One region of the Streptomyces sp. NPDC036984 genome, then DNA from elsewhere that is predicted to be linked to it. Evidence: riboswitches for the same ligand, from Rfam matches in the RefSeq annotation. Region 1 holds a riboswitch; each other region holds the start of a gene.
What was found. A riboswitch is a leader RNA that binds a small molecule or an ion and turns the genes downstream of it on or off. The one in region 1 is predicted to bind cobalamin.
Positions count from the first base shown of each region.

Region 2: linked by a shared signal. The riboswitch ahead of metE (5-methyltetrahydropteroyltriglutamate--homocysteine S-methyltransferase) and the one ahead of ACZ7DL_RS15540 (cobalamin biosynthesis protein) in region 1 are both predicted to bind cobalamin.
Region 3: linked by a shared signal. The riboswitch ahead of ACZ7DL_RS00430 (ribonucleoside-diphosphate reductase subunit alpha) and the one ahead of ACZ7DL_RS15540 (cobalamin biosynthesis protein) in region 1 are both predicted to bind cobalamin.

Region 1 covers NZ_JBVJRL010000007.1:63,633-66,897, forward strand. Annotated here, with positions in the region: gene ACZ7DL_RS15530 (nSTAND1 domain-containing NTPase) at 1-1,221, opposite strand, end outside; gene ACZ7DL_RS15535 (CU044_2847 family protein) at 1,202-1,567, opposite strand; cobalamin riboswitch at 1,772-1,911, shown strand; gene ACZ7DL_RS15540 (cobalamin biosynthesis protein) at 2,015-2,959, shown strand; gene ACZ7DL_RS15545 (cobyric acid synthase) at 2,956-3,265, shown strand, end outside.
Region 2 covers NZ_JBVJRL010000013.1:57,331-60,595, reverse strand. Annotated here, with positions in the region: gene ACZ7DL_RS23305 (trypsin-like serine peptidase) at 1-232, shown strand, start outside; gene ACZ7DL_RS23300 (DoxX family protein) at 459-1,013, shown strand; cobalamin riboswitch at 1,183-1,406, shown strand; gene metE (5-methyltetrahydropteroyltriglutamate--homocysteine S-methyltransferase) at 1,560-3,265, shown strand, end outside.
Region 3 covers NZ_JBVJRL010000001.1:90,381-93,645, reverse strand. Annotated here, with positions in the region: gene ACZ7DL_RS00430 (ribonucleoside-diphosphate reductase subunit alpha) at 1-1,823, opposite strand, end outside; cobalamin riboswitch at 1,952-2,075, opposite strand; gene ACZ7DL_RS00425 (GNAT family N-acetyltransferase) at 2,128-2,634, opposite strand; gene mctP (monocarboxylate uptake permease MctP) at 2,710-3,265, opposite strand, start outside.

The sequences.
Region 1 (3,265 bases):
CATCTGGACCGTGCCGCTGAGCGCCTCCGCCCGGCCGTCCGTGACCAGTTCCTCCAGGGACGCCGACCGCAGGGTGGCCAGCACCCGGAAGCGGCGGCCCTCCGGGTGGCAGGCCCGGGTCATCGGCAGCAGGACGTCGAGCAGGGCGCGGGCGTCGGCGGGGCGGGCGCCGACGGTCTCCTCGAACTGGTCGAGGAGGACGACGTGTCCGGCCGTACCGGCGTGTTCCAGGATGCGGGCGCCGAGCAGCACCGCCGTCCGGGCGCGGGCGCCGCCGGCCGGTTCCCGGGCCAGGTCGCGGGCCAGGTCGCGGGCCGCCGGGAACTGGCCGGCCAGGGCGGCGGCCAGGGTGTGGACCGGGTCCGTGTCCGGCTGTCCGGCGAAGTCCGTCACCGTATGGCCGGCCGACCGCAGCAGGGGCAGTACCCCGGCGCGCACCAGGGACGACTTGCCGACCCCCGACGCTCCGGCCACCGGCACGAAGGGGTGGGTGCGGACGGCGTCGGCGATGCGTGCGCTGTCGGCGCGGCGGGCGAAGAAGACGTGGGCGTCCTGTTCGCGGAAGGGTTCCAGGCCGCGGAAGGGAGAGGGGCAGAGGGCGGGGTCCAGGCCGAGCAGCAGGGCGGCCGGGATCAGGTACGCCGTCGCCGCCGGAGCGCCCGTCTCCACCGCGACGGTCATCCCCACCACCCCGCCCTGCGCGGTGTCCCAGACCGGCGATCCGCTGAAGCCCCGGGCGATCGCGGGCGAGCCGGAGGCCGCCTCCATGGACGTCCAGCCCTTGCCGACCGGCGCGCGCAGGCGGCCGCGCACCCACACCCCGTGGTCCTCGGTGCGGTGCGGGAAGCCGAGGACGCGGAACGGGTGGCCCCACACCCCGGTGCCGCCCGCGAGGCGGACCGGTGCCGTGCCAGGGACGGTCTCCGCGAGGGTCAGCAGGGCGATGTCGCCGCCGCCGTCCTCGGTGACCGGGCGCCAGTGCGCGACGGTCGCCGCCCGGCGCGCGGACGGCGGGTTCAGCAGCGGGAAGTCCACGGACACCGCGGCCGTCGGCGCCGCCGGGGCCGACTCGTCGCCGCCCAGCGCGCTCGCCACGACGTGCGCGCAGGTGACCAGGGTCCGCTCCGCGATCAGGAAGCCGGTGCCGGTGACGCGGCCGTCCTCGCTCCAGAAGCGGGCGATCCCCCGCGGGAGTTCGTCGTCAGGGCCGGCCTTCGCCATCACGCTGTCCCGGGATGTCCGACGGGTCCGCGTTCGCCCACTGCATGCTCACCGTGAAGTGCGCCTCGGTGGACCCGCGCGCCACGACCACCCCGGCCTCGGCGCTCACCGTGACGCCGAACTCGACGGTGAGGGACTCCGGCGGTCTCGCCATCCCGCGCGCCTCGGTGACCAGAGCGCCCAGCGCGGGACGCACCCGGGCCAGGGCCTGTTGGAGGGTCTCCGCGGCCGACCCGGCCACCACACCGCCCCGCGAGACCCGCTGCACGCCCACCGGGCCCTCGCCGGCCACCTCCAGCAGCACGACTTGGCCGTCGTCCAGCAGCATCTCGCCCACGTACGCCACCGTGCGTCCCCTCCCGCGTCCGTTGCGCCCCCTATGAGGCGTACGCGCTATTGGAGTTGTTCACTGTGCGTGAGCACAAGGGGGTTGGGTGAATGCCGTCCCTGCGAGCGGTTTTGCCGCAAGCCGGCCCCCCGGAGCCCCTCGGCGTGCTAGCGGTGTGGGCCTCAGCACAGTCCGGCATCCCAGGTCAAAGGCAAGTTGACGGCCGTTCCGGGCGCGTGGTGGACTGCCCAGGCCATGTACGGCGGCAGGAGAGGAAGCCGGTGCGAATCCGGCGCGGTCCCGCCACTGTCACCGGGGTAGAACCCCGGGAGCCAGGAACTCTCACCGCCGATTCACGTCGAACCAGGGCGCGGACACCCTGAGTGAGGACACATATCGACATGCTCGGCTGCCGATCGAGGACCAGTACCAGGCCCGCTCCTGTCCCCACGGCCGGCTGAGCCGATGGGTGCCGATCGCACGTACGCGTACGGCGCCGCCGCCGGCCTCCTCGGTGACCTGCTCCTCGGCGATCCGCGCCGCGGGCATCCGGTCGCCGCGTTCGGCCGGGCGGCCGGGGCCGTGGAACGCGCACTGTGGCACGACCACCGCGGCTGGGGCGCCCTGCACACCACGGTGTGCGCCGGTGGCGCCGTCGCTCTCGGGGCGCTGGCCGCACGCGTCGTACGCCCCTCCCGCATCGCCTCCGTCGCGCTGACCGCCACCGCCACCTGGGCCGTCGTCGGCGGCACTTCGCTCGCCCGGGAGGCCCGCACCATCGGGCGTGCGCTGGAGGCCGGGGACGTCGAGACGGCCCGGGCCCGGCTGCCCCATCTGTGCGGCCGGGACCCGCAGGCGCTGGACGCCGACGGTATCGCCCGGGCCGTGGTCGAGTCGGTCGCCGAGAACACCTCCGACGCCGTCGTCGGCGCCCTCGTGTGGGGCGCCGTGGCCGGGGTGCCGGGGCTGCTCGGGTTCCGGGCGGTCAACACCCTGGACGCGATGGTGGGTCACAAGTCGCCCCGCCACCTTCGCTACGGCTGGGCGTCCGCCCGGCTCGACGATCTCGCCGGCTGGCCGGGAGCACGTCTGACCGCCGTACTCGCCGTCCTGGCCGGGCCCGATCCGCGCGGCGCCGTGCGGGCGTGGCGGGCGGACGCGGCGCAGCACCCGAGCCCCAACGCCGGGCCGGTGGAGGCGTCGTTCGCGGGCGCCCTCGGCGTACGCCTCGGCGGCACCCTGTCCTACGGCGGCCGGGTCGAACACCGCCCCGTGCTCAACGGCGCCGCGGGGCGGGCCGTCCGGGTCACCGACATCGACCGGGCCGTACGGCTCTCCCGTCGCGTCGCCCTGCTCGCCCTCGGCGGCACGCTCGCCGCACGCCGACTCCTGAAAGGACGTGGGAAGTGAACGGTGGTCTCCTCGTCGCCGGCACCACCTCGGACGCCGGCAAGAGCGTCGTGACGGCCGGCATCTGCCGCTGGCTGGTCCGCCAGGGCGTGAAGGTCGCGCCGTTCAAGGCGCAGAACATGTCCCTCAATTCGTTCGTGACCCGCGAGGGCGCCGAGATCGGGCGGGCACAGGCGATGCAGGCCCAGGCCTGCCGCATCGAGCCGACCGCGCTGATGAACCCGGTGCTGCTCAAGCCCGGCGGCGAGCAGAGCAGCCAGGTGGTGCTGCTCGGCAAGCCGGTCGGGGAGCTGAGCGCCCGCGGCT
Region 2 (3,265 bases), on a different contig from region 1:
CAGCGGCAACAGCTCGAAGGACTTCCTCTTCTCCCAGGATCACAGCCTCGGGTGCAACATGACGGGCGGATCCAGCGGCGGCCCCTGGTTCACCGGCTTCACCGAGGCGACCGGCACCGGGCTCCAGGTCTCCGTGAACAGCTTCGGCTACACGTTCCTGCCGAACCGGATGTTCGGTCCGTACTTCGGTGACGTGATCAAGGCCCTGTACGACAAGGCCCAGGCGTCGTAGCGTCCGCCCGGTCCGCGGACCGGGCACAGCGGCAGCCGCGTCACGCCGGGCGCGCGCTGCCGCAGTCCGGTCCTCCGCCCGATGTGCGAGGTCACTGCCGGTGCGGAAGGATCGGTAGGGGCGGCAGGGGCCCCACGGCCGGGCGCAGGTCGACCGCCGACCGGTGAGCCGGAAGCCCGGACAGGCCGGCCGACGCCCGTTTCGGCGTCCGTACCGGAGCACTCACATGACGAAGCGCACCACGGACCGGCCGGCGAATCCCGCGCGACCGGCAGCAGGACAGGGCCCCGGGCCGGGAGCGGCCGCCGGCGACTGGGGTCTGCTGCTCATCAGGCTGACCTTCGGGCTGCTCATGGCCGCACACGGCGCCCAGAAGCTCTTCGGCCTGTTCGGCGGGCCGGGTCTGACGGCCACCGGCCGGGGCCTCGCCGACCTGGGCTTTCACCCGGGGAAGGTGTTCGCCGTGATCGGCGGCCTCTCCGAGTTCCTCGGCGGCCTCGGCCTCGCCGTCGGACTGTTCACCCCCCTCGCCGCCGCCGCGCTGATCGGCGTGATGATCAACGCCATGGTGACCGTCACCGCGGCCCACGGGCTGTGGGACGGGGACGGCGGCGTCGAGTACAACGTCTGCATCGCCGTCGTCGCCCTGGCCGTCGCCGCTCTCGGACCGGGCCGGCTGGCCCTCGACCGGTTCTTCCGCTGGGGCACCGGCGGCTGGCCCGAAGCCGCCCTCGCACTGGGGCTCGGGGGTGTCGGTGCGGCGATAACGCTCGGTCTGTGACGGCCCGTTCTCGCACGGTCGGCCTCACGGCCTGTGACCGCACGGAACGGCGAAGTCACCGGGCCCCGGGGGTCGTCGGGCCGCGATCGGTTCGCCCCGAGCCCGTTCCGTGTCCCACGTCACCCTCCGAACACCGCACGTGACCGGACGCCATCCCGAGCGGCCCCGTAGGCTGGCCCGTGCAGCTGGTTCGCCCCGTCCGCCAGGCGGGATGCGTCGTAAGAGGGAACCCGGTGGAATTCCGGGACTGCCCCGCAGCGGTGAGCGGGAACGACCGCCGTCATACGCACTGGGTCCGACGTACAGGGCCCGGGAAGCGACGGCCAGTAGGTGTCCTCATGTCGTGAGGACGTGCCCGCGAGTCCGAAGACCTGCCAACTGCCCGCGCGCGCATCACTCGTGCGCGGACATCCCGGTGACCTCGAGGGCGGGTCGGCGTACACACCGAGCGGACGGCCACAGGCTGCTGCCGTGCGGTTCGTCACCCCTTCGCGCTCTCGTCCCGTCCCCGGGATCTCAGGGATTCATCTCGCGAAGGAGATCTCCGTGACCACCAAGTCCGCAGCCGCGGCAGCCCGGGCCACCGTGTACGGCTACCCCCGCCAGGGCCGGCACCGGGAACTGAAGAAGGCCGTCGAGGGCTACTGGAAGGGCCGCGTGAGCGCCGACGCCCTGCGCGCCACCGCCGCCGAACTGCGCCGCTCGAACTGGCGGCAGCTCGCCGCGGCCGGCATCCGTGACGTGCCGACCGGCGACTTCTCGTACTACGACCACGTCCTGGACACCACCGTCATGGTCGGTGCGATCCCGGCCCGCCACCGGGCGGCCGTCGAAGCGAACACCCTGGACGGCTACTTCGCGATGGCGCGCGGCACGCAGGACGTGGCGCCGCTGGAGATGACGAAGTGGTTCGACACCAACTACCACTATCTGGTGCCGGAACTCGGCCCGGGCACGGTGTTCAGCCCCGACTCGGGCAAGCAGGTCGCGGAGCTGAGGGAGGCGCTCGCCCTGGGCCTGACCGCCCGTCCCGTCCTCGTCGGGCCCGTCACCTACCTGCTGCTCGCCAAGCCCGCCCCGGGCGTGGCCGCCGGCTTCGACCCGCTCACCCTGCTCGACCGGCTGCTGCCCGCATACGCCGAGGTCCTCGCCGACCTGCGCGCGGCCGGCGCCGAGTGGGTGCAGCTCGACGAGCCGGCCCTGGTCCAGGACCGCACCCCGGCCGAACTGAACGCGGCCGCCCGCGCCTACCGGGATCTCGGCGCCCTCACCGACCGGCCGAAGCTGCTGGTGGCCTCCTACTTCGACCGGCTCGGCGAGGCTCTGCACGTGCTGGCCAAGGCTCCGGTCGAGGGCCTGGCCCTGGACTTCACCGAGGCGGCTGCCGCCAACCTCGAGGACCTCGCCGCCGTGGGCGGTCTGCCCGGCAAGCGTCTGGTCGCGGGTGTCGTCAACGGCCGCAACATCTGGGTCAACGACCTGGAGAAGTCCCTCGCCACGCTCGGCACCCTGCTGGGGCTGGCGGACCGGGTGGACGTGGCCGCCTCCTGCTCCCTCCTCCACGTGCCGCTCGACACCACGGTGGAACGCGACATCGAGCCGCAGATCCTGCGCTGGCTCGCCTTCGCCCGGCAGAAGACCCGGGAGATCGTCACGCTCGCCAAGGGCCTCGCCCGGGGAACCGACGCGATCGCCGCCGAACTGGCCGCCAATCGGGCGGATCTGGCCTCCCGCGCCGGCTCGCCGATCACCCACGATCCGGCCGTCCGGGCCCGCGCCGCGGCAGTGACCGGGGCCGACGCCCGCCGCTCCCAGCCGTACGCCGAGCGCACCGCCGCCCAGCGCGCGCTCCTCGGCCTGCCGCTGCTGCCGACCACGACCATCGGCTCCTTCCCGCAGACGGGCGAACTGCGCACCGCCCGCGCCGATCTGCGCACGGGCCGGATCGGCCAGGCCGGCTACGAGGAGCGCGTCCAGGCCGAGATCCGGGAGGTGATCGGCTTCCAGGAGAAGGCCGGCCTGGACGTCCTGGTGCACGGCGAGGCCGAACGCAACGACATGGTCCAGTACTTCGCCGAGCAGCTGACCGGCTGCCTCGCCACCCAGCACGGCTGGGTCCAGTCCTACGGCACCCGTTACGTCCGCCCGCCGATCCTCGCCGGCGACATCGCGCGCCCCGAGCCGATGACGGTGCGCTGGACGACGTACGCCCAGTCGCTCACGGACCGGCCGGTCAAGGGCATGCTCACCGG
Region 3 (3,265 bases), on a different contig from region 1:
GTCGGCGCGATGGCGAGGAGCAGCGAGTTGCGCATGCCCGTCCGTGCGATGCGCGCCCGGAGGGCGTCCCAGCGCTCGGGCCAGGTGAGCTCGGTGTCGTAGTGGTCGGGGTGGAGGACTCCGCGGGCGGAGCGGGTCTGCTCCCAGGCGGGCAGCGGGCCGTTGCGCTCGGCGAGGTCGGCGGACGCCTCGTAGGCGGCGAGCATGATCCGCTCGGCGATGCGCGTGGACAGCGCCTTGGCCTCGGCGGAGTCGAAGGGCAGACGCAGCTTGAAGAAGACGTCCTGGAGGCCCATCGCGCCCAGACCGACCGGCCGCCACTTGGCGTTGGAACGGCCCGCCTGCTCGGTCGGGTAGAAGTTGATGTCCACCACCCGGTCGAGGAAGGTCACGGCCGTACGGACGGTCTCGTCCAGCCGCTCCCAGTCGATGTCCCCGTCGGCCACGAAGGCGCCCAGGTTCACGGATCCCAGGTTGCAGACGGCCGTCTCGCCGTCGTCGGTGACCTCCAGGATCTCCGTGCACAGATTGGAGGAGTGGATGACGTTGCCCGGCTGCGCGGTCTGGTTGGCGGTGCGGTTGGCGGCGTCCTTGAACGTCATCCAGCCGTTGCCGGTCTGCGCGAGCGTGCGCATCATCCGGCCGTACAGGTCCCGGGCCGGCATCGTCTTCCTCGCCAGGCCCGCCGCCTCGGCCTTGCGGTAGGCGGCGTCGAACTCGTCGCCCCACAGGTCCACCAGCTCGGGCACGTCGGCGGGGGAGAACAGCGACCACTGCTCGTCGGCGTTGACCCGGCGCATGAACTCGTCCGGGACCCAGTGCGCCAGGTTCAGGTTGTGGGTACGGCGGGCGTCCTCACCGGTGTTGTCCCGCAGCTCCAGGAACTCCTCGATGTCGGAGTGCCAGGTCTCCAGGTAGACCGCCGCCGCGCCCTTGCGCCGCCCGCCCTGGTTCACCGCGGCGACCGAGGCGTCCAGGGTCTTCAGGAACGGCACGATGCCGTTGGAGTGCCCGTTGGTACCGCGGATCAGCGAACCGCGGCTGCGGATGCGGGAGTACGACAGGCCGATGCCGCCGGCGTGCTTCGACAGCCGGGCGACCTGGTGGTAGCGGTCGTAGATGGAGTCCAGCTCGTCCAGGGGCGAGTCGAGGAGGTAGCACGACGACATCTGCGGGTGCCGCGTGCCGGAGTTGAACAGGGTGGGGGAGGAGGGCAGGTAGTCGAGGCGGCTCATCAGGCGGTACAGCGCCGCGACCTCGTCCACGGAGCGGGTCGTGTCGTCCTCGGCCAGACCGCTCGCCACCCGCAGCATGAAGTGCTGGGGCGTCTCGATCACCTTGCGGGTGATCGGGTGGCGCAGCAGGTAGCGGCTGTGCAGGGTGCGCAGGCCGAAGTAGCCGAACCGGTCGTCGGCCGCACCGTCGATCAGCGCGTCGAGCCGCTCCGCGTGCAGCCGGACGAAGTCCGCGGTGCGGTCCGCGACAAGACCCTCGCGGTGGCCGACCTCGACCGACTCGGTGAAGGACGTCACGCCCTGTGAGGCGGCCTCGTCCCGGATGGCGAGGGTCAGCAGCCGGGCGGCCAGCTTGGAGTAGGCCGGGTCCTCGGAGATCAGGCCCGCCGCGGCCTCCGTGGCCAGCTCCCGCAGCTCCGCCTCGTCGGCCCGGGCGGACCGGCCGCGCAGCGCGGCGGCGGCGACCCGGCCCGGGTCGGCGTCGGGCAGGTCGGCGGTCAGCTCGGTCAGGGTCCGCAGCAGCACGGCACCGGGACCGTCGGTCTCCAGCTCGCTGACTGAAGCCGGGTCGGCTGGCGCGATGGTCACGTGGGGCTCTCCCTCGCTCGGCACGGGGCCCGGCGGAGGGCAGGGGGCAGCCACGAGCGCGCACGGCGTCGCGTCCACCGGCCCACTCCACGAGGCCCGGACGTTCAGAAACCCACCCGGGCCGGACGGCCGGGTGTGCGCTGTCGGCAGGTCGTCGGACTCAACAGGCGCGCAGATACGCGCAGGTACACCGTTGCGGGACAGTTCCGGACTCGCACCGGATTCCCCTGCGGCGACAGCGAGGACGAGCATACATCTAGTGCCGGGCTGTCGTGTCACCCCCAGATGTTGTGTCGTGCCGGTGTCAGAGCGTCAACTCGTAGGTGGCGAGAGTGATGTCGTCGAGCTCCGGCATCGGATTCCAGTCCCGTTCCGGAACCCGCACGAAGCCCAGCCGTTCGTAGATGCGATGGGCGGCGTGCATGGTGCGCTGGGTCGACAGGACGACGGCCGTGCAGCCCTCCGCGGCCCGTGCGCGCTCGACACAGGCCCGCACGAGCGCCTCGCCGGCACCCTGGCCGCGGGCCGCCCGGGCGACCGCGAGCATCCGGATCTCCGCCTCCCCGGGCCGCGCGATGTCGGCCATGGGGCCGCCGGAGGGGACGAAGGTGACTCCGCCGAGGAGGGCGCCGTGGCGCGTGGCCACGAGTACGTCGGCCGCGGCCGCCCTCTTGGCCACGTCCCGCAGTTCGCCCAGGTACCGGTCGCTCTCGCCGAAGTCGAGCAGGCCGTCCTGGAGGTATGCCTGGGCGGTGAGCTCTCCCAGGGCGTCGTATTCGCCCGGTTCGGCGGGGCGGATCAGGATGTCCATGGTCTGAGTGTGCAAGCAAGCGGGCCGCCGGAAACGTGCTTTCCGGCGGCCCGCTGCGGGTGGTGCGGGGGGCTGCTAGTGGCCGGCGCCCGCGGTGGCCGAGGGCAGCTCCACCTGGACCCCGGGATCGCCCGCGTCCGCCGTGTAGTCCTGCGGCCGGGTCTCGTCCAGGCCCTCGGGAGCCTTGACGGCCTTCAGGACGACGGTGAGGACCACGGTCACCACGACGTTCAGGACGAACGCCGTGAGACCGATGTAGCCGATCTCGCCGATGCCGGGGATCTCCTTGGCGTTGCCGCCGAAGTGCTTCTGCGTCGGCGAGGCGACGCCGTACGCGGCGGCCGTGCCGTAGATCATGCCGGCCGCCCAGCCGGCCAGCAGCGCCCAGCGGTGGAACCAGCGGGTGAACAGGCCGCCGACCAGGGCCGGGAAGGTCTGCAGGATCCAGACGCCGCCGAGCAGCTGGAAGTTGATGGCCACGGTCTTGTCCATGGTGAGGACGAAGACCAGGGCGCCGACCTTCACCAGCAGGGAGACCAGCTTGGAGACCTTGGTCTCCTGCTCCGCCGTCGCGTCCGGCTTGATGAAGTCCTTGTAGATGTTGCGGGTGAAGAGGTTCGCCGCCGCGATG